Regions from separate parts of the Pantoea phyllosphaerae genome, predicted to be linked through region 4. Evidence: predicted binding sites of a transcription regulator. Region 4 holds the regulator's gene; each other region holds the start of a gene.
The links. Region 4 encodes PurR, which represses purine synthesis genes. Its sites were predicted from a motif close to CANGCAAACGTTTGCNTG; they were not measured.
Positions count from the first base shown of each region.

Region 1 (5,617 bases), on a different contig from region 4:
CCAGCATGATCGGCTTGTGGTAGCCGCGCAGCTCGACGCCGTTATGGCTGTTGACCCGCTCCTCATAGGTGCGGAAATAGCCGTTCAGCGCCGGACGCCCAAATTCGTTATTGAACGCCGCGCCGCCCAGCGGGCCTTCGGTCATGATATCCAGCGCGCTGACAATGCGGTCCGGCTTGCCGAAGTCCTCTTCCCAGGGCTGCTCAAAGCCGGGAATACGCAGGTTCGACACAGAGAAGCCGACCAGACCCGCTTTCGGCTTCGCACCGCGTCCGGTAGCGCCTTCGTCACGGATCTCGCCGCCGGAGCCGGTCGCGGCGCCGGGCCACGGTGAGATCGCCGTAGGATGGTTATGGGTTTCTACCTTCATCAGGATATGCGCAGCCTCCTGATGGTACTCATACTCGCCCTTTTGCGCGTCGGCGTAAAAGCGCCCCACTTCCGAGCCTTCCATGACCGCAGCGTTGTCTTTATAGGCTGACAGCACGTGGTCCGGGGTGCTCTCGAAGGTGTTTTTAATCATTTTAAACAGCGATTTCGGCTGTTTTTCGCCGTCAATAATCCAGTCGGCGTTGAAGATTTTATGACGGCAGTGCTCGGAGTTGGCCTGCGCGAACATATAGAGTTCGATGTCATTCGGGTTGCGGCCCAGTTGCTGGAAAGCTGCCAGCAGGTAGTCGATTTCATCGTCCGCCAGCGCCAGCCCCAGCGTGCGGTTCGCCTCTTCCAGCGCCTGACGGCCGTTATTCAGCACATCAACGCTTTTCAGCGGCTGCGGCTCGTGATGCGCGAACAGCGCTTCCGCCTGCGACAGATCGCTGAAAACCGTCTCCATCATGCGATCGTGCAGCAGCGCCTGAAGCGCCTGCCACTGTGCCTCGGTCAGCTGCGGCGCCTGCACATAGAAGGCCAGACCGCGCTCCAGGCGGCGCACCTGCGGCAGATCGCAGTTGTGCGCGATGTCGGTCGCTTTGGATGACCAGGGCGAAATGGTGCCGGGACGCGGCGTCACCAGCAGCAGGCGGCCTTGCGGCGCGTGTTCGGCGAGAGAAGGGCCGTATTTCAGCAGGCGCTGCAGGCGCGCTTTTTCATCAGCGTTCAGCGGTGCGCTGACATCGGCAAAATGGACGTACTCGGCGTAAATGTCACTCACCGGCAGGTGAGCGTCCTGAAAGCGGGTCAGCAGTTTGTTTACACGAAATGCCGACAGGGCGGGCGAACCACGCAGAATTTCCATCATTTAATCTCTCGTCAGAGCGCCGTGCGACGCTTCAAGGGGCACAACAGCAGAAAACGGGCGGTATTATAGAGAAACACCCCGCTCGACGAAACCGTTTGCGCATAATTTCTCTGCCTGCGGAATTGCCTGAATTTTGCGCAAAACCTGCTTTATAAGTTGCTCTACGCTGCCGAGTTGCGCAAAATGCCCCTCGCTCTGGGAGTTCAAAAAAGATCAATACTGCCTTTAAAAGACAGAGGCCTTGGAGCCAGCGAGAGACAACTATTTGAAACGCCTAAAATTAAACTATCTGCTGATCGGTCTCGTCACCCTGCTGCTGGCGATGGCGTTATGGCCATCGATCCCGTGGTACGGCAACGGACAGGATGCGATTTCGCAGATAAAATCGCGGGGAGTGCTGCGTATCAGTACCATCAATTCCCCGCTGACTTACTACACCATCAATAAAGCCCCGGCCGGTATGGATTACGAGCTGGCGAAGCGCTTTGCCGACTATCTGGGCGTTAAGCTCAAGGTCACGGTGCGCCCAAACCTCAGCGATCTGTTTGACGATCTCGACGACGGCAAGGCGGACCTGCTGGCAGCGGGCCTGATTTACAATGATGAAAGGCTGGCGCGCTATAAAACCGGGCCGAGCTACTACTCCGTGTCCCAGCAGATGGTCTATCGCGTTGATAAGCCACGTCCGAAGAACCTCGGCGATCTTAAAGGCGAGCTCAGGGTAGCTTCCGGCTCCGCCTATCTGTCGTCGCTGAAAACGGCGCGCGATAAACAGTTTCCCGATCTCAACTGGGTGATCTCCACCGATCAGTCGCCGAAAGCGCTACTGGAGGCGGTCGCTGACGGCAAGCTCGACTACACCATCGGCGATTCCGTCACCATCGCCCTGCTGCAGCGCATCCACCCGCAGCTGGCGGTGGCGTTTGACGTTACGGATGAAGAGCCGGTGACCTGGTATGTGCCACACAGCGACGACAGCAGCCTGAACGCCGCAATGCTCGACTTCTTCAGCTCAATGGGTGAAGAAGGCGTGATGGCGCGGCTGGAGGAGAAATATCTCGGCCACGTCGGCACCTTCGACTATGTCGATACCCGCACCTTCCTGCGCGCCATTGACGTGACGCTGCCGGAGATTAAACCGCTGTTTGAGAAGTATGCGGCCAGTATCGACTGGCGGCTGCTGGCGGCGATCTCCTATCAGGAGTCGCACTGGAATCCGCTGGCGACCTCGCCCACCGGCGTGCGTGGCATGATGATGCTGACGCGCAACACCGCTGACAGCCTGAACGTTGAGGATCGTACCGACACTGAGCAGAGCATTCGCGGCGGCAGCCTCTATCTACAGCGCATGATGGAAAAGGTGCCCGCGACCATTCCCGAAGATGAGCGCATCTGGTTCGCGCTGGCGGCCTACAATATGGGCTACGCCCATATGCTGGATGCGCGCAAGCTCACGGCGAAACAGGGCGGCAATCCTGACAGCTGGGCCGACGTCAAGCTGCGGCTACCGATGCTGAGCCAGAAACGCTACTACGCGCAGACCACCTACGGCTACGCGCGCGGCCACGAAGCCTATAACTACGTCGAGAATATCCGTAAGTATCAGCTGAGCCTGGTAGGCTATTTGCAGGAGCAGGAGAAACGCCTGGCCCAGCAGGCGGCGCAAGAGGCGGAGCTGGGCAGCGGCTATCCGGCGGTGGCGCCGGAAATCGCCATGAATTAGGCAAGGCGTAAAGCGCGGCGTTGAGGCCGCGTTAGTTCGTTCCGCGCTGCGCCTGACGCAGCGCTTTTTTTTGCTCGCGCCGCATGCGGAAAAAGTCGCTCAGCATCGCCGCGCACGCCTCCGCCAGCACGCCGCTCTGCAGCACGACCTGATGATTCATGCCGGGATGGCCGAGCACATCTATCAGTGAACCCGCCGCGCCGGTTTTCTCATCGCTGGCGCCGTAGACCAGCCGCGCGATGCGGCTGTGCACCATCGCGCCGGCGCACATCACGCAGGGCTCCAGCGTCACGTAGAGCGTGGTATCCAGCAGGCGATAGTTCTCCAGCACCTTGCCGCCCTGACGCAGCGCCATCATTTCGGCGTGGGCGGTCGGATCGTGCTGGCCGATGGGCCGGTTCCACCCTTCGCCGATAACGCGATCGCCCTGCACCAGCACCGCGCCGACCGGCACTTCGCCCTGTTCCCAGGCGATGCGCGCCAGCCGCAGCGCATGGCGCATCCAGTATTCGTCTTGAGATTGATTCACGCAGGCTCACTCCCGGCAGCAGCAAAGCGGCGCATTATAGCGATCCGGCGCGCAGAATCGAAGATGCAACCCTACTCCAGCTGCTGAAGTTCGCCGCGCGGCGTGACGCGCCAGCGGTGCTGGCAGAAAAAGAGCAGCGGATTATCCTGCTTACTGTCGCTGTAGCCGCTATAGAGCTGCAGCGGCGTGCCGATCTGCTCTTCGAGCTGAACCACTTTCTCATGGCCGAGGCAGCGCATCGCCAGCACGCGACCGCCGAAGCCGCGCCGCATCTGGCTGGCAATCAGTTTGACGCGCGGCAGAAACGCCGAGTCGAAGTAGACCTGCTCTACCAGCGGCTGCGGCGAGCCGGTAATCAGCCAGACGTCGGCATCGTCGCTGCTCAGATAGTCGGTCAGGCGCTGCTGCACCACCGGAAATGCGGTCACACGCTGGCGAAACCACTGCGCAAAGGCTGCTTCGCGGCGCAGCAGCGTGCGCTCCGAGCGGCCAAAGGTGATCGACCAGAGCAGCAGGCTCATCGGCCAGCGCGCCGCGCGCCCTTTAATCAGCAGTCCCAGCCCGACCACCGGCAGCAGCGGCACCACCAGCAGCAAGTTGAGCGGCTGACGCCAGAGCAAATAGCGCATAAAGGTGCCGAACATATCCTGCTGGTGCAGTGTGCCGTCCAGATCGAAAAACACCACGCGACGTTGTGTACCCTTGGTCAAAAAACGCTCCTTTCTGTTTTGTTCGCCCTATGGTTTTTTATTGTAGCCATCAACCGCGGCAGCGGCGAAGACAGCTATTTTTAATTCCAGTGGCTACAATGCCAGGTGAATAGTTTATTCTTCAGCAGAGACAAACATCTTACGGCAGGCTACCTAAACGAGGACCAGGCATGAGCTCATTGCTGCGCATTCGTCAGCTCTATCCGCGTCTGGCGCTAAACGAGCGTCGGCTGGCGGACTTTCTGTTGTCACAGCCGGATCGGGCGCGCCATCTCAGCTCGCAGAAGCTGGCTGAAGAGTCGGGCGTAAGCCAGTCGAGCGTGGTGAAATTCGCGCAGAAGCTGGGATACAAGGGCTTTCCGGCGCTTAAGCTGGCCCTGAGCGAGTCGCTGGCGGCTCGCGACGCTATTACCGTGCATAATCATATTCTCAGCGACGACTCGTTAAAAACCGTGGGTGAGAAGCTGCTTACCGAGAAGCTCTCGGCCATTCGCGCTACGCTCGATATCAACAGTGAAGAGAAGCTGAACCAGACGCTGCACTTGCTGAAAAATGCCCAGCGCATCGTATTGGTAGGCATTGGCGCGTCGGGGCTGGTAGCGAAAGACTTTTCCTGGAAGCTGATGAAGATTGGCATCAATGCGGTGGCGGAGCAGGATATGCACGCGCTGCTGGCCAGCGTGCAGGCGATGCGTCCCGGCGACGTGCTGCTGGCGATCTCTTATACCGGCGAGCGTAAAGAGATCAATTTGGCGGCGCAGGAAGCCGCGCAGATCGGCGCCTACGTGCTGGCGTTTACCGGCTTTACGCCCAACAGCCTGCAGCAGACCGCAACCCACTGTCTCTATACCGTCGCGGAAGAACAGAGCACGCGCAGCGCCGCCATCTCGTCGACCACGGCGCAGCTGGCATTGACCGACCTGCTGTTTATGGCGCTGGTGCAGAACGATCCAGAGCGCGCCGCCAGCCATATCCGCCACAGCGAAGCGCTGGTGAAAAAGCTGAACTAGGCGGCGAACGCGAGTATAATGGCGCCGTTTTTAGCTAATCAGGTGAAATCATGGCGCTGCTGATTACCGCCAAATGCATTAATTGCGATATGTGCGAACCCGAATGCCCTAACCAGGCGATTACACTCGGCGCGGAGATCTACGAGATCGACGCCAGCCGCTGCACCGAGTGCGTCGGGCATTACGATGCGCCAACCTGCCAGAGCGTCTGCCCTATCGATAACACCATTGTTATCGATCCACAGCACATCGAATCGCGCGATGCGCTGTGGGAGAAGTTCGTGGTGCTGCACCACTAGTTTTCGATAATCACCGTTGCGCAGGCGTAATGACGTTCATCCGCCAGCGTGACGTGAACCTGCCTGACGCCCAGCTTTTCCGCTACGTCGCTGGCGTGGTGGAAAA
Region 1 is NZ_JBPFDE010000010.1:48,550-54,166, reverse strand. Features, by position in the region: gene purL (phosphoribosylformylglycinamidine synthase) at 1-1,240, opposite strand, end outside; gene mltF (membrane-bound lytic murein transglycosylase MltF) at 1,506-2,963, shown strand; gene tadA (tRNA adenosine(34) deaminase TadA) at 2,995-3,492, opposite strand; gene yfhb (phosphatidylglycerophosphatase C) at 3,564-4,202, opposite strand; gene ACR6A7_RS14330 (MurR/RpiR family transcriptional regulator) at 4,373-5,212, shown strand; gene ACR6A7_RS14325 (YfhL family 4Fe-4S dicluster ferredoxin) at 5,263-5,511, shown strand; gene acpS (holo-ACP synthase) at 5,508-5,617, opposite strand, start outside.
Region 1: a site for PurR is predicted at 1,325-1,342, ahead of purL (phosphoribosylformylglycinamidine synthase). Genes of this name have one in related genera too.

Region 2 (5,617 bases), on a different contig from region 4:
TTGAGCGTATCGGCGACCGCTGTCAGAACATCTGCGAAATCATTTTCTACTTCGTAAAAGGTCAGGATTTCCGCCACGTCGGCGGCGATAAGCTGGATGAGCTGCTCTCCGGCGACGACGGCTCCAACAAACCCTCCTGATGATCCTCTGCCGTGCGCTGGCTGGCGCACGGCGAGCCGCTTTTGCTGTTCCACGCAACCGTTTCCTTTATATACTTGGCGCACTTTTTTCTCTATCAAGGTGCTGATTCATGTCTCTTTCCCGCAGTAAGCAGAGCGTGACGCCTGCAAAGGCGATGCTGGCCGCGGTCAGCGGTTACGCGATGGATGGATTCGATCTGCTGATCCTGGGGTTTATGCTGCCGGCGATTAGCCTGTCGCTGGCGCTGGATCCATCGCAGGCGGGCTCGCTGGTTACCTGGACGCTGGTTGGCGCGGTGGTGGGCGGTATTCTCTTCGGCCATCTCAGCGATCGTTTTGGCCGCATTCGCATCCTCACCGTCACCATTCTGATGTTCTCGATTTTCACCGGACTGTGCGCGGTGGCGCAGGGCTACTGGGATCTGCTGGCGTACCGCACGCTGGCGGGCATGGGGCTGGGCGGCGAGTTCGGCATCGGCATGGCGCTGATCGCTGAAGCCTGGCCGGCGGAAAAGCGCAACCGCGCCTCGGCGTGGGTCGGCATTGGCTGGCAGCTTGGCGTGCTGCTGGCGGCCTTTATCACGCCGCCGCTGCTGGGCGTTATCGGCTGGCGCGGCATGTTTCTGGTGGGTCTGCTGCCTGCGCTGCTCTCTTTTATGCTGCGGCGCAGCATGGGCGAGCCGGAGGCCTTTACCCGACAGGCTACGCTGACGCCGTCGCTGTCGTTCGCCGCGCGCCTGAAAATGCTGGTGCAGGATCGCGCCACGGCGAAAGCGAGCCTCGGCATCTTTATTCTGACATCGGTGCAGAACTTCGGCTATTACGGGTTGATGATCTGGATGCCGAGCTATCTCTCCGCTAACTTCGGCTTCAGCCTGACCAAATCGGGATTATGGACCGCGGTCACCGTGGTCGGCATGACCTTCGGCATCTGGCTGTTCGGCGTGCTGGCTGACCGCTTTGCGCGCTGGAAGATTTTCCTGCTTTATCAGTTCGGCGCCGTGGCGATGGTGGTGATCTACGCGCAGCTGCGCGATCCCACCGTGATGCTGTTTACCGGCGCGCTGATGGGCATGTTCGTCAATGGCATGATTGGCGGCTACGGCGCGCTGATCTCCGACACCTTCCCGCCCCAGGCGCGCGCCACGGCGCAGAACGTCTTGTTCAACCTCGGGCGCGGCGTCGGCGGCTTCGGCCCGCTGGTGATCGGCCTGCTGGCGACGAAAATTTCATTTACCGCGGCGATCACGCTGCTGGCGCTAATCTACCTGCTGGATATCGTCGCCACGCTCTTTTTGCTGCCGAAAAAGCAGGGCAACGACGATTCGCTGGGCGCGATTGGCTAAAGCGTAAAGGGTCAGTCGGTGACCAGCTGCCAGCCGCGCGCGCGCCACAGCGCGGGCAGCGCGGCCATATCGGTAAAGCGCGTCACCAGTGGGTGATCGATTTCAGGATTGTGCGCGTCCGCGCAGTAGTAAAACACCGGGATGCCCGCCGCGACGCCCGCGCGGGCGCCCGCTTCGGAATCGTCCACCAGAATGCAGCGCTCGACAGGCACCTGCATCTGTTCGGCGGCGTAATGCATCAGCGCAGGATCGGGCTTCCAGCGCGAAATGTCGTAGCCGCTGTAGAGGCGATCGCGAAACCAGGGCAGCATGCCGGTCAGCCCCAGCGAGTGCTGCATCTTCTTTACCGTGCCGTTGGAGACGACGCACATCGGCACGGTGAGTTTCTCCACCAGCGCTTTCGCGCCGGGAATTTCCGTCAGCGACGCGTCAAACAGGCGCGCCACCTCGGCGCGATAGTCGGTTTCAAACGTCGCCTGCGGCAGCGTGGTGTGATGCGTTTCTCCGACGTCGCGAATAATGTCGTAGAGCTGAACGCCTTTGTACTTTTCGAACATCTCCTGCAACGAGCAGCTAATTCCGTAGCGGGCAAAGGTGTTGACGTACGCCTGGGTACAGAGCAATTCGCTGTCCACCAGGGTGCCGTCACAGTCAAAAAACACGCACTCTACTGCCATCTGTCGCACTCCTTCTGTTTTCGAGAGAGCACACACTTTAACCTAATCGACGCAGATTGCGATCCCGGAAACGGTTGCGAAAAATCATTGTATTGCCGCTGCAAAGCGGTCAGGATACGCGCCGACTTCTTTTCATCAGGATCGTTGGCATGAGTAAACAAGGCCTTTTGCAGCGCGTTTTTAAGCTACAGGAACATGGCACCACGGTGCGCACCGAAGTTATTGCCGGTATCACCACTTTCCTGACGATGGTCTACATCGTCTTTGTTAATCCGCAGATTCTTGGCGTGGCAGGCATGGATACCCAGGCGGTATTCGTTACCACCTGCCTTATCGCTGCATTCGGCAGTATTTTGATGGGCCTGTTCGCCAATCTGCCGGTGGCGCTGGCGCCAGCGATGGGGCTCAACGCCTTTTTCGCCTTCGTGGTCGTGGGCGCAATGGGCTATTCGTGGCAGGTAGGCATGGGCGCGATTTTCTGGGGCGCGCTGGGGCTGCTGATCCTGACGCTGCTGCGCGTGCGCTACTGGATGATTGCCAATATCCCGCTGAGCCTGCGCGTCGGCATCACCGCCGGTATCGGTTTGTTTATCGCCATGATGGGGCTGAAGAACGCCGGCATTATCGTTGCGAATCCCGATACCATCGCTGCTGTCGGCAATCTTACCTCGCACAGCGTACTGCTCGGCGCGCTCGGCTTCTTTATCATCGCCATTCTGGCGTCGCGCAATATCCATGCGGCGGTGCTGATCTCGATGGTGATCACCACGGCTATCGGCTGGGCGCTGGGCGATGTGAAGTTTGTCGGCCTTTTCTCCGCGCCGCCTGCGATCGGTAGCGTGGTCGGGCAGGTGGATATCAAAGGCGCATTCAATATCGGCATGGCGGGCGTTATCTTCTCCTTTATGCTGGTTAACCTGTTCGACTCTTCCGGCACCCTGATTGGCGTAACCGATAAAGCGGGTCTGACCGATGAGACCGGCACGTTTCCGCGTATGAAGCAGGCGCTGTTTGTCGATAGCTTCAGCTCCGTCACCGGCGCGCTGGCGGGTACCTCGTCAGTGACCGCTTACATCGAGAGTTCGTCCGGCGTGGCGATCGGCGGCCGCACCGGCCTGATGGCGGTGGTGACCGGCGTGCTTTTTCTGCTGGTGATGTTCCTGTCGCCGCTGGCGGCGATGGTGCCGGGCTATGCGGCCGCAGGCGCGCTGATCTACGTCGGCGTGCTAATGACCGCCAGCCTGTCTCGCGTGCGCTGGGACGATCTCACCGAAGCGGTGCCGGCTTTCGTGACCGCGGCGATGATGCCGTTCAGCTTCTCCATTACCGAGGGTATCGCACTGGGCTTTATCGCCTACTGCGTGATGAAGCTTGGCACCGGCCGCTGGCGCGAAATTAGCCCCTGTGTCGTGGTGGTGGCGCTGCTGTTTGTGTTGAAAATCGCCTTTATCGACGCGCATTAAGAAGAAGGTCGCTTACGCGACCTTTGAGTTGATGGGGCAGAGTGCCAACGCGGGTGAGACGGACCGATCGCAAAGACGCAAAAAGCGGCATCCCTGCCAGCTCGGCCCGCGCCATCCATGGCGCGGGACGCTTTGCTCCTCGGTCCGTCTCACCCGCTTGCCGGCTTTGTTAGCCGTCTGAAGGGCCGCTTAAGCGGCTTTTTTATACCTCAGAATGGAGACTGCGCTCTCGCGGTGAGCTGGTCAGACGCAGCGTGTGCGGTCCGATATTAGGCTTGCTCATCTCTACGTCGCGCAGCGCATGCCACTCGCGCGAGGCGTCAATTTCCCACAGGTGCAAACGCTGGGTCGCGGACGACAGCGCGCATGACCACACCAGCGTCGGCTCGGCGTCGCACACAGCCTGAATATCGGGATAACTCGTTGAACGCAGACGGCCTGCCGCGGGCTGCAGCCGCAGCGAGGCCATATTATCGTTGCCTTCGCCGGTCAGCTTAAGAATGCTCTGGCGCAGGGTCCAGATTTGCGTCACCGCTTCCATAAAATCCTGCTGCGCATTGATCCAGGCGCGCTCGCCTGACGTAAGCGACTGCATCAGCTGCTCCTGCGTCTGGCGGCTGTGGGCGCGGACGATCTCCATATCCAGCCCGGCGCGTCCGCCCTCTTCAGCCAGCAGCACGCCGACCATATTGCCGGCATAGGCGATGCTGAAATCGGGCAAATCGCGATCGGCAAAGGCGGGACGGCCGTTGCTGTGGGTAACAAGAGCAGGAAGGGTGCTGATACCGTAGACGCGCAGCATCAGCTGCGCCAGCATCAGACGAGCAAGCAAAAAGCGACCGCGGTATCTGTCAGGCAGCTGTCGCGCCTGATCGATGACATCCTGCGGCATGCGCATGGCGTCGGCGACAATGCCGCGATCGCCCATCCAACGTACAAAATGACCCGCCATCTGTCGCTCCGTGAAAATGGTCACTTAATCATCAGGAGCGCATTGTAAGAATTTTCTGAGCACATTGCATCTGGCATGCAACAGAATGACGCATATTCAGAATCGGCTGATAAAAAGCGGCGGGAAAAGAGAGGCCGCTACGCGCCTGCGCAGCGGCGGAATATCGTCAGGCCAGTTTGCACGCCTGTTCAAAACGCAGGCGCGGCAGGCGCGGATGCAGCTTCTCGCTATCGCCATAGCCGAGGTTAATCAACATGTTCACCTGCCAGCTGCTGTCGGCGAAGAATGCCTCGTTAACTTTCGACGGATCAAAACCAGACATCGGACCGGCATCCAGCCCGAGCGAGCGCGCCGCCAGGATGAGATAGCCTGCCTGCAGGCTGCTGTTGCGAAAGGCGGTCTCTTTTACCAGCTCAGGGCTGCCGGTAAACCAGCTGCGCGCATCGGCGTGCGGAAATAGCTGCGGCAGTCGATCGTAAAACGCCATATCGTGGGCGACGATAACCGTCACCGGCGCGGTCATGGTCTTTTCCACATTGCCAGACGAGAGCGCCGGCTTCAGCTTCGCTTTGCCTTCCTGCGAGGTCACAAACACAAAGCGGCCTGGCGAGCAGTTGGCCGAAGTCGGGCCAAGGGCGGTCAGCGCGTAGAGCTGCTCCAGAATGCCAGCCTCAAGGGGTTTATCCTGCCAGTAGCTATGGGTGCGGGCTTCGTTAAACAGTTGGTCGAGCGCGGTGTTGTCGAGCGGTGTATGCATTCTACTCTCCTTGATCAGGCGGAAGCAGCCGCCTGAGACATGCCATAGTGAAGGCGTATCCGGGAAGACCGGTGTTTAACGTTTATACCCCAACGGCGCTTCGTCGCCAAATAACAAAAGGCCGGGTTTGACTGAAGAGCAGGGCGCAAGCGCAGACTGCGATCACTTCCCAATACAGAAACTGGAAAATATCCGTCCCAGCAAATCATCGGAGGTAAACTCGCCGGTGATCTCGCTCAGCGCCTGCTGCGCCAGCCGCAGCTCTTCCGCCAGCAGTTCGCC
Region 2 is NZ_JBPFDE010000013.1:85,035-90,651, reverse strand. Features, by position in the region: gene phoU (phosphate signaling complex protein PhoU) at 1-140, shown strand, start outside; gene ACR6A7_RS16695 (MFS transporter) at 251-1,486, shown strand; gene yieH (6-phosphogluconate phosphatase) at 1,498-2,163, opposite strand; gene ACR6A7_RS16685 (NCS2 family permease) at 2,313-3,626, shown strand; gene ACR6A7_RS16680 (4'-phosphopantetheinyl transferase family protein) at 3,829-4,578, opposite strand; gene ACR6A7_RS16675 (malonic semialdehyde reductase) at 4,745-5,335, opposite strand; gene mnmE (tRNA uridine-5-carboxymethylaminomethyl(34) synthesis GTPase MnmE) at 5,498-5,617, opposite strand, start outside.
Region 2: a site for PurR is predicted at 2,227-2,244, ahead of ACR6A7_RS16685 (NCS2 family permease). Genes of this name have one in related genera too.

Region 3 (5,617 bases), on a different contig from region 4:
CGATCTGCACGCGCACCGCGCGCTGTACGACTGCTACGTCACCGCCGCACTGCTGATCCGCATAATGGAGATTTCCGGCTGGGATGCCGGGCAGATGGCGCAACACTGCCAGCCCGCCAGCGTGACGGGCGACGTGCTGCCCTTCGGTAAATATCGCGGCCAGAGCGTCGCCGCCATTGCGCGTAAAGATCCGCGCTATCTGCGCTGGGTGCTGGAGAACGTGCGCGATCTGCGCCCGCCGCTGCGGCAGGCGCTGCGCAAATATCTGAGCGACGATCAGTAATCGCGCTGCGGCGGCAGGCTGCCCTGCGCCAGCGCAATCAGGAACGTCAGCTCCAGCGCGATGCCCTCATAGGATTTATAGCGCCCCGACTTACCGCCGTGACCGGCATCCATATCCGTACAGAGCATCAGCAAATGGTTGTCGGTCTTCAGCGCGCGCAGTTTCGCCACCCACTTCGCCGGCTCCCAGTACTGCACCTGCGAGTCATGCAGCCCGGTCGTCACCAGCATATGCGGGTACTCCCTGGTCTCGACATTGTCGTAGGGGCTGTACTGACGAATATAGCCATAGTAGTCGGCGTCGTTTGGGTTGCCCCATTCGTCATATTCGCCGGTAGTAAGCGGAATTGACTCATCCAGCATCGTGGTCACCACGTCGACAAAGGGCACCTGCGCCACCACGCCGTTAAACAACGTCGGCGCCATATTAATCACCCCGCCCATTAACAGACCGCCTGCGCTGCCGCCCATGGCATAGAGCTGTCCAGGCTGGCCGAATCCCTTTTTTACCAGCGCCTGGGTAACGTCGATAAAATCGGTGAAGCTGTTCATTTTGTTAAACAGGCGGCCGCCGTCATACCAGCTCTGCCCCAGTTCACCGCCGCCGCGCACGTTGATCAGCGCATAGACGAAACCGCGATCGAGCAGGCTAAGCCGGCTGACGCTGAAGTCCGCCTCCATATTGCTGCCGTAGGCGCCATAGCCGTAAACCAGTAGTGGATTTTTGCCCGGCTGATAGTGTTTGCGGTGATAGACCAGCGACACCGGTACTTCGGTACCGTCGCGGGCCGTGAGCCAGTGGTGCTCGCTTTTGTAGTTGTCGGGGTCAAAGTTGCCCACCGCGCTCTGCTTGAGAATGCGCCGCTCGCCGGTATCCATATCGAGTTCAAACAGCGTGGTCGGCGTGGTCATCGAGCCGTAGCCGTAGCGCAGTTTGCTGGTTTCCGGCGACGGGTTGAACGCCAGCCAGGTCACATAGGTCGGATCGTCGAAGGCGATGCCGGTTACCTCGCCGGTCTGCCAGTGGATCTGACGCAGGCTGGTCAGGCCGCGCTGCCGCTCCTCCACCACCAGCCAGTCACGAAACAGCTGGAAGTCCTCCATGACCACATGGTCGCGCGGCTTGATCAGCGTTTCCCAGCGCGACTCGTCCAGCCAGCGCGTGCGGTAGAGGCCGAAGTTTTTCCCCTCGCGGTTAGAGCGGATATAAAACTGATGCTCATAGTGATCCAGGCTGTATTCATGATCCTTGCGGCGCGGCAGGAAGATCTGCGGCGCGGCGTCGGGAAAGCCGGCGTCGATGAGCTGGATCTCGCTGCTGTTGGTGCTGAATAGCGCGATCAAGATAAAGTGTTCGGAGGTGGTTTTATGCACGCTGAGATGATAGGTGTCATCCTGCTCTTCATACACCAGCCGATCGTCGCTCTGCGGCGTGCCGAGCTCATGGCGCCAGACCTGATAGGGCAGCAGCGTTTGCTCATGCTTGCGCACGTAATAGAGCGTGCGTGAATCATTCGCCCAGGCGAAGCTGGAGGAGGCGTTGTTCAGCACCTCCGGATACCAGCTCCCCTTCTCCAGGCAGCGAAAGCGAATGCCGTACTGGCGCCGGGAGAGAAAATCTTCCGCCAGCGCCATCACCTTGTTATCAGGGCTGATGTTGAGCGATCCCATGGTGTAAAACTCGCTGTGCGAGGCGCGCTGATTGGCGTCCAGCAGCAGTGTCCACTCATCGGTCACGGCGCACTCGGCAGGCTGGCGGTAGTAGGCGGCATATTCGTTACCGCTCTCATAGCGGCTCTGATAGCGGTAGCCATTGTGCACATAGGGAACGGAATGATCCTGCGGCGGCAGGCGATCGACGATCTCTTTTAAAATATGGTTCTGCAGCGGCTGCTGTGTCGCCATGATCTGCTTGCCGTAGTTGTTTTCGGCGCGCAGATAATCCAGCACCTCTTCATTCTCGCGCCTGTCGTCGCGCAGCCAGTAGTAATCATCCACGCGCGTTTCGCCGTGGAGGGTCATTTCATGCGGAATTTTTTTTGCGATGGGGGCCTGCATGCTCTCTCTCCCTGTTATTCATATCCTCTAAGGGTGGCATCAGGTGGCGGGGAAGCCAAATTTTTGTCGCTAACGCGTTGTTATTGCGACCGCAAAGCGCGGTCGCGGCGGGTTTATTCTGCCGGAATGCGCGCTTTTTGTTCACGCAGGTCGTTTTCAATGCCGTCGCGCACATCCTGCGGGATCTTCAGCGCGTCGCCGAGCGCCGTGAGATAGCTGCGTTCCATAAAATGATCCACATCGATAGCGGCGCAGCTGAGGAAGTAGAGTTCCAGCGCTTCATCCTCGTTTTTCACGTCGGCGGCCAGCCAGGCGGGATCCAGCGGCCGATTGATCGCTTTCTGGATCAGCGCTTCCGCCTCCTGACCATAGCCCGCCTCATGGATGCTGCGCTCGATGGCGGCGCGCTCGCGATCGTCGATATGCCCGTCGCTTTTAGCGGCAAACACCAGCGCCGTTACCAGACGCTCGGCACGCTGATCGGCGGGCGTCTGCAGCTCGCCGAAGCCAGGTTCGGCCTGGTGCGTCTCGCGCACGCGCTGTTTATATTTGTTCCACAGCACCGCGCCAGCCGCCGCGCCACCGCCGATAATCAGCGCTTTGCCGCCATACTCGGTTAACAGCTTGCGCGACTTTTTGCTGGCGATGAGCAAGCCTGCCAGGCCGCCCAGCGCGCCCGGCGCCAGCATATCGTTTAAACCTCCGTTGCCGCCGCTGTGCCCTTTCTTCGCTAGCAGCGACTGAAGCTGTTGCAACAGGTTGTTCATCATTCACTCCTTTTTCAGCGATAAGGGCTCTACTCTGCCCGACCAGGCGTCAGTTAACGTCAAGGTGCGAAAAGAGAGGCAAAGCCGCAGAGGATGAGAACGCAAACGTTTTCGTTTATACTGCGCGCGCGTTTTGACTCACAGGTGAAATTATGACGACTCTTGGAACTGCGCTGCGTCCGGCTGCGACGCGTGTCATGCTGTTAGGCTCGGGTGAGCTGGGTAAAGAAGTGGCACTGGAGTGCCAGCGACTGGGTGTGGAAGTGATTGCCGTAGACCGCTATGCCGACGCGCCCGCGATGCATGTGGCGCATCGTAGCCACGTGGTAAACATGCTTGACGGCGAGGCGCTGGCCGCGCTGATTGCGCAGGAAAAGCCCGATTATGTAGTGCCTGAAATCGAAGCGATCGCCACGGATAAGCTGCTTGAGCTTGAGCAGCAGGGTCAGCGCGTGGTGCCGACCGCGCGCGCCGCGCGCCTGACCATGAACCGCGAAGGCATTCGCCGCCTCGCGGCGGAAGAGCTGTCGCTGCCCACCTCCCGCTACCGCTTCGCCGACAGCCAGGCGAGCTTTGAGGCAGCAGCGGCGGAGATCGGCTTTCCCTGCATCGTCAAGCCGGTGATGAGTTCGTCAGGCAAAGGCCAGAGCTTTATTCGCGACGCCAGCCAGCTCAGCAGCGCCTGGGCGTACGCGCAGCAGGGCGGACGCGCCGGCGCAGGCCGCGTCATTGTCGAAGGCGTGGTGAAATTCGATTTTGAAATTACGCTGTTGACCGTAAGCGCGGTGGACGGCCTTCACTTCTGCGCGCCAATCGGCCACCGACAGGAGGATGGCGACTACCGCGAATCCTGGCAGCCACAGCAGATGAGCGATGTCGCGCTGCAGCGCGCGCAGGCGATTGCTGGCGACGTGGTGAAAGCGCTGGGCGGCTACGGCCTGTTCGGCGTTGAGCTGTTTGTCTGCGGCGACGACGTTATCTTCAGCGAAGTGTCGCCGCGCCCGCACGACACCGGCATGGTGACGCTGATTTCGCAGGATCTCTCGGAATTTGCTCTACACGTGCGCGCCTTCCTTGGCCTGCCGATCGGCGGTGTGCGCCAGTATGGCCCGTCAGCGTCAGCGGTGATCCTGCCGCAGCTGCACAGCCAGAACGTACGGTTTGTCAACGTGGAAGCGGCACTGGGCGCGGGTCTGCAGCTGCGCCTGTTTGGCAAGCCGGAAATCGCCGGTTCGCGCCGTCTTGGCGTCGCGCTGGCCAGCGGCGAGAGCGTCGATGACGCCGTTGCGCGGGCGATCGCCAGCGCCGCGGCGGTACAAGTCGAAGAGTAATAAAACCGCGGGTAGATCATGATGCGGTGAGCGCCCTGCTCACCGCATCATGCTTATTGCGCCCCCTCTACCGCTTCGCGCGCCAGACGCGTAATGCGATCCCAGTCGCCTGTCTCCAGCGCGTCGTTCGGCACCAGCCAGGAACCGCCAATGCAGAGCACGCTTTTCAACGCCAGATAGTCGCGATAGTTGGCGGGCGAGATGCCGCCAGTGGGACAGAAGCGCACCTGCGGGAAGGGACCGCCAATCGCCTGCAGCGCCTTAACGCCGCCGTTGGCTTCCGCCGGGAAAAATTTAAATTCGCGCAGGCCGTAATCCATACCGGTCATCAGTTCGGAAACGGTGCTGATGCCGGGGATCAGCGGCACCGGACCTTCTACCGCAGCCTTCAACAGCGGCTCGGTAATGCCAGGGCTGATAACGAACTGCGCGCCCGCTTCGGTGACTTCCTGCAACTGCTGGGTGTTAATGACCGTACCTGCGCCAACAATAGCGTCCGGCACCTCTTTAATCATCAGGCGCAGCGCCTCCATCGCCACCGGCGTGCGCAGCGTGACTTCCAGCACCCGAACGCCGCCAGCCACCAGCGCTTTCGCCATCGGCACCGCATGCTCCAGCTTGTTCACCACAATCACCGGCACCACAGGTCCAGTGGTCAGAATCTTTTCCGCACTTGTCTTCCAGTTCTTCATCAGTTCCCCTTGCTTATCCATACCGGCGTCAGCCGCGCGGCGCGCCATCAATGCGCCACTACCATACAGGATCGTCTTCCGCATCGTCTATCCGCCCGGCGCTATTTTTGAAACTGCGGTTCAGTTTCCTGAAACCCGGCACAAAAAAGCCCGCACGTGGCGGGCTACTTTCAGGATTATTCGAACTCGTTCCAGGAACGACCGTCTCGCGTGATCATTGCCACGGAGGCTACCGGCCCCCAGGTGCCCGCCTGGTAAGGCTTGGAGGAGTCGCCGTCGGCGGCCCAGGCGTCGATAATGGAGTCGACATAGGTCCATGCCGCTTCCACTTCGTCGCGGCGCACGAACAGCGCCTGAATGCCGCGCATCGTCTCCAGCAGCAGACGCTCATAGGCGTCAGCCAGATGCGACTGGTTAAAGGTCTCGGAGTAGCTCAGATCCAGCTTGGTGGTTTGCAGCTTGTGTTTGTGATCGAGGCCCGGCACTT
Region 3 is NZ_JBPFDE010000001.1:499,876-505,492, reverse strand. Features, by position in the region: gene exoX (exodeoxyribonuclease X) at 1-283, shown strand, start outside; gene ACR6A7_RS02360 (prolyl oligopeptidase family serine peptidase) at 277-2,340, opposite strand; gene ACR6A7_RS02355 (tellurite resistance TerB family protein) at 2,454-3,107, opposite strand; gene purT (formate-dependent phosphoribosylglycinamide formyltransferase) at 3,260-4,438, shown strand; gene ACR6A7_RS02345 (bifunctional 4-hydroxy-2-oxoglutarate aldolase/2-dehydro-3-deoxy-phosphogluconate aldolase) at 4,492-5,130, opposite strand; gene zwf (glucose-6-phosphate dehydrogenase) at 5,307-5,617, opposite strand, start outside.
Region 3: a site for PurR is predicted at 3,206-3,223, ahead of purT (formate-dependent phosphoribosylglycinamide formyltransferase). Genes of this name have one in related genera too.

Region 4 (5,617 bases):
ACAGTGCTGGCAAAAGCCTGTAAAGCGGCAGGCATGGATTTTGACAGCACCCAGGCGCACTCTGCGCTCTACGATACCGAGCAGACGGCAACGCTGTTCTGCGAGCTGGTAAACCGCTGGAAACGGCTGGGCGGCTGGCCGCTGCCGATGGCAGCGAGCGACGACGCGGAAACGGCGCCGGAGCAGGCGTAAAAAAAAGGCCGACTTGCGTCGGCCTTTTCAATTGCGCGGATTTTTATTCCGCTTCTTTGTGCTTTTCTGCTGTCTCTTTAATCAGCGACTGCAGTTCGCCGCGCTGGAACATCTCGACGATAATATCGCAGCCGCCAACCAGTTCACCGTCTACCCACAGCTGCGGGAAGGTCGGCCAGTTGGCATATTTCGGCAGCTCGGCGCGAATATCAGGGTTCTGCAGAATATCCACGTAAGCAAAGCGCTCACCGCAGGCAGAGAGCGCCTGCACCGCCTGTGCAGAGAAACCGCAGCTTGGCAGTTTCGGCGAGCCTTTCATATACAGCAGGACCGGGTTTTCTGCGATCTGGCGCTGAATTTTTTCTACAGTACTCATAATTGCCTTCCTTAATTCCCTACTTCGTGTTTGTTTATTGTAGCGACTTCGCCCCGTCCCTGAAAACGACAATTTCTCGCTTGTCGGGTGAAACCGCCATGTTTGTTAAGTTCTTTAGTAAAGATCTGATTTTTTCTGACGATAATCAAAACTTAAGCTGTTCATATCTGGTAATAACTTTGCTGCTATAAGCCGCTGAAATTGCTTATTTTAAACCCAACTGCAACCCTGTAACAGTTTAATAGAAAAATGGCTTAACTTTTGAAAAAAACCTGGCTTAGAATGGCCCCGGCGCTGATCTCCGATCAGATTTTTCTAACCTCGTTACGGCCTGTTGTCGTAACCGCTAACCCTGTAACCGGACTATGCGATTACTGATTACGCTCTTTATATTAGCTTTCGCGCAGCTGTTCATGAACATCGCTTCGGCTTCGCCGCAAGCGCCGGTTAACGCCAGCCTGCACAAGGCAGAGAAAAAAAGCGCGCGCGAAGATGAGCGCCGCAAACGGCGACCGGTCAAAACCAGCGCGAAAAAAGCGCGCTCTTCTACTGCGCAAAAACTCAAACTGAAAAAGCAGAAGAAGATTGAAACGGCTAAGCTTTCCGCTTCCGCCGCCGACACGAAAAAAACCCTGAAATCCTCTCGCAAACGCTATGGCCGCCAGCGCACGCTGACCACCGCAAAAGCCACTCCTCTCACGCCGCTGGATGCCGACGCCACTTCCACCCTCAAAATGAGCAAGTCCCATCGCCTGCGCTACCAGAAAGCACGCGAAACGGCGATGACCAAGCTGATGGGTCAGCTCGGCAAACCTTATCAGTGGGGCGGTACGTCACCGCACACCGGTTTCGACTGCAGCGGCCTCGTCTGGTACGCCTATAAAGACCTGGTAAAATTCAGAATTCCGCGCACCGCCAACGAAATGTACCATCTGCGCGACGCTGCGCCGGTGAAGCGCGAGTCGCTGGAGAAAGGCGATCTGGTCTTCTTTCGCATCAACGGCCGCGGCACCGCTGACCACGTCGGGGTTTATCTCGGCAACGGCAAATTCATTCAGTCGCCGCGCACTGGTAAAGATATCCAGATTAGCGGGCTTTCGGATGATTACTGGCAGCGTCACTACATCGGCGCGCGCCGGGTGATGACGCCGAAAACCATTCGCTAAGCGCCATAAAAAAACCGGGATAATCCCGGTTTTTTTATGGCTGTCTGTTAGTGCATGACGGCGGTAAAACTAAAGGCCACAATCATCAGCAGTGCCGCGCCGGTGGTCATCAACGCCAGTTTTAAATCGGTGCTCATTACCTCTCCTTATCCTTACAATTGTCAGGGTCTTGTGTGATTTTCCCATAGTTGCCGGTAAAAATCTCGTTTTATCCCGCAAGCCTTGTTAGAATCCCCGGCTCTGTTGCGCAACTGACGCAACGCCCGTGCCGTTCGCACGCAACAGCCCCTGTTTTGTCCTGCCCAGTGAGTATTTCACCGACAAAAACTGTAGCGAATTAACAGAAAACTCTCTTAGCGGACGCAAACGTTTAACATTATGCTTATCAGTAGCTTATTGATAAGTTCTGGAGTCTCTTTTTAATGGCAACAATCAAAGATGTCGCGAAGCGCGCGGGTGTCTCCACCACCACCGTTTCTCACGTGATCAATAAAACGCGCTTCGTTGCGGAAGAGACGCGCAACGCCGTCTGGCAGGCGATTCAGGAATTACACTATTCGCCCAGCGCTGTGGCGCGCAGCCTGAAGGTTAACCACACCAAAACGCTGGGGCTGCTGGCTACCTCCAGCGAAGCCCCCTATTTTGCGGAAATCATCGAAGCGGTTGAGCATCACTGCTTCGAGCGGGGCTATACCTTAATTCTCGGCAACGCCCACAACGATCTGCAGAAGCAGCGCGCCTATCTGTCGATGATGGCGCAGAAGCGCGTCGACGGCCTGCTGGTCATGTGCTCCGAGTATCCGGACGATCTGCTGAAGATGCTGGAAGAGAACCGCAATATTCCGATGGTGGTGATGGACTGGGGTGAATCGCGCGGCGACTTTACCGACACCGTGCTCGACAACGCTTTTCAGGGCGGCTATCTGGCGGGACGCTATCTGATTGAACGCGGCCATCGCGATATCGGAGCGATTCCTGGCCAGCTGGAGCGCAACACCGGCGGCGGACGCCACGCGGGCTTTTTGCAAGCGCTGGAGGAAGCGGGCATCTCGGTGCGTCCCGAGTGGATCGTACAGGGCGATTTCGAGCCGGAGTCGGGCTACCAGGCGATGCAGCAGATCCTGCAGCAGAAGCAGCGCCCGACGGCGATCTTCTGCGGCGGCGATATTATGGCGATGGGCGCGATCTGCGCCGCCGACGAGATGGGCCTGCGCGTGCCGCAGGATATTTCGGTGATCGGCTATGACAATGTGCGCAACGCGCGCTACTTCACGCCGGCGCTGACCACCGTGCATCAGCCGAAAGCCGAACTGGGCGAGAAGGCGCTGGAGATGCTGCTCGATCGCATTACCAGCAAACGCGAAGTGTCGCAGACCATCGAAGTGCGTCCTACGCTGATTGAGCGCCGCTCAGTCGGCGACGGCCCGTTCCGCGACTATCGCCGTTAATCCTCGCTTAACCACTCCTGGTTGAGCGTTTGCGCATCGCCGAGATAGCTGAGCAGCCAGCTGAGCGCCGGCGATGCGTGCGCCTCCGACCAGCTCACGCAGCAGGGGCTTTCCGGAAAAGGCGCAGGCAGCGCCAGCTCTGCCAGCTCGCCCTTATCCAGCAGCGGCCGCGCCAGATGGCCCGGCATCATCGCCACGCATAAGCCATCCAGTACGCACGCCAGCCCCGCCTGCCAGTCCGGCACCACCAGACGCCGCTGGTTGTCCAGCGTCCAGGTCATGCGGCGCGGCAGCGCGCGCGAGGTATCCTCCAGCACCAGCGATGGCCAGGCGCGCAGCGCATCGTCGTCGAGCTGCGGCTGGTGCGTCAGCGGATGGTGGCGCGCCACGACGCAGCGCCAGTTCAGCGCCCCCATATCGCGAAAGGAGAAGCGCCCGCCGACCGGGATCGCCTGAGTGGCGCCGATCGCCACCTCAACGCGCCCGTCGGCCAGCGCGTCCCAGACGCCGTTAAACACCTCATAGCTGATGTGCAGTTCCATATCGGGAAAGTGGCGATAGAAATCAGTCACCAGCTGGCGGCTGCGCGGCAGCTTCACAATGCGATCGACGGCGATGCTAAGCTGCCCGCGCCAGCCGTTAGCCAGCTGCTGGCACTGCCTGCGGGTGGCGAGCATTTTTTTGATAACCTCGCGCCCTTCACGCACAAAATGCTCGCCAGCGGCGGTCAACGCCACGTCGCGATGCTGTCGCTCAAACAGCGGCACCGCCAGCCAGGTTTCCAGCTGACGCACCGTATAGCTGACGGCAGAGGGCACGCGATGCAGCTCCTGCGCGGCGGCGCTGAAACTGCCGGTGCGCGCCACGGCGTCTACCACCTCAAGCGTATATTCGGACCACATGCTTTTTCCTTTCAAAAATTTTCACAGCACTCTGCAAATATTAACGTTTCACAGTAACGGGCGCACCCTTTTACACTCTGCCGCGTTTAACCTGCCTGTCGAAATATGAGAGTAAAAATCATGCTGTCATCAAAAGGATTTCTGCCCTACCTCGCTCTGCTCAGCATGCTGGGCTTTCTGGCGACCGATATGTATCTGCCCGCCTTCGGCGCGATGCAGATCAGCTTTAATACCTCGCCCGGCATTATCAGCGCCAGTATGAGCCTCTTCCTGGCGGGCTTCGCCATCGGCCAGCTTTTCTGGGGCCCGCTTTCCGACCGCATCGGCCGCAAACCGGTTCTGCTGATGGGGCTGGGGTTATTCGCGCTTGGCTGCGCCGGCATGCTGTGGGTGGAGAATGCGGTGCTGATGCTGGCGCTGCGCTTTGTTCAGGCCATCGGCGTCTGCGCCGCGGCGGTGAGCTGGCAGGCGCTGGTGGTAGATCGCTACCCACGCGCGCGCGCTAATAAGGTGTTCGCCACCATTATGCCGCTGGTGGCGCTTTCGCCCGCGCTGGCGCCGCTGCTCGGCGCCTGGCTGATTAGCCATTTTCACTGGCGTTCGATCTTTCTGGTGCTGACGCTGACCGGCGTGGCGCTGATGCTGGTCACGCTGCGCCTGCCCGCCAGCCGCCCGGCGGCCAAAGAGGCGAGCGAGCAGCCCGGCTTTTTCTCGCTGCTGCGCTCCGGCGTCTATGGCGGCAACGTATTGATCTATGCCGCCTGCTCCGCCAGCTTTTTCGCCTGGCTGACCGGTTCGCCCTTTATTCTCGCCGATGCAGGCCTGACGCCGGCGGATATCGGCCTGAGCTATATTCCGCAAACCATCGCCTTTCTGCTGGGCGGATTTGGCTGCCGCGCGCTGCTCAACCGTTTTGGTGGCGCGCAGCTCCTCCCGTTGCTGCTGGCGCTTTACAGCCTGAGCGTGGCGACGCTGTTCGCCGTGGCCCTCGGCGGAAGCCACAACCTGATTGCCCTGCTTGCGCCCTTCTGCGGCATGGCGCTGGCGAACGGCGCGATCTACCCAATCGTGGTGTCGAATGCGCTGCTGCCCTTCCCGCACGCCACCGGTAAAGCCGCGGCGCTGCAGAATACCCTGCAGCTTGGCCTCTGCTTCCTTGCCAGCCTCGCGGTCTCCGCAGGTTTACAACAGCCGCTGCTGATGACTACGCTGATTATGGTCGCCACTATCGCGCTGGCGATAGCGGGCTACGTCTGGCAGCGACGCGCCAGCGCACAAATGGATATTGTCCGCGTTACCACTCCCTGCCAGGATAATCACTAAGGCAACTTTTATAGTTAGCGCCCTAACAATAAGTCGTTGAATACTGACCTGGTTGAGCATATACTCAATCGGGTCAATAAATCTGCAACAAATCAATAACATAATTGTTCTATTATTAGGCGAGGCTTATCGCCCGGATGGTGACTGCGCGCGCGTTTCCTGCTGCGTCAGACCCCGATTTTTAGATCCAATCCTCTGTAAAACGTCGGA
Region 4 is NZ_JBPFDE010000023.1:3,941-9,557, reverse strand. Features, by position in the region: gene rnt (ribonuclease T) at 1-192, shown strand, start outside; gene ACR6A7_RS20230 (Grx4 family monothiol glutaredoxin) at 236-571, opposite strand; gene ACR6A7_RS20225 (C40 family peptidase) at 934-1,734, shown strand; gene cydH (cytochrome bd-I oxidase subunit CydH) at 1,782-1,871, opposite strand; gene purR (HTH-type transcriptional repressor PurR) at 2,157-3,182, shown strand; gene punR (DNA-binding transcriptional activator PunR) at 3,179-4,084, opposite strand; gene punC (purine nucleoside transporter PunC) at 4,205-5,407, shown strand.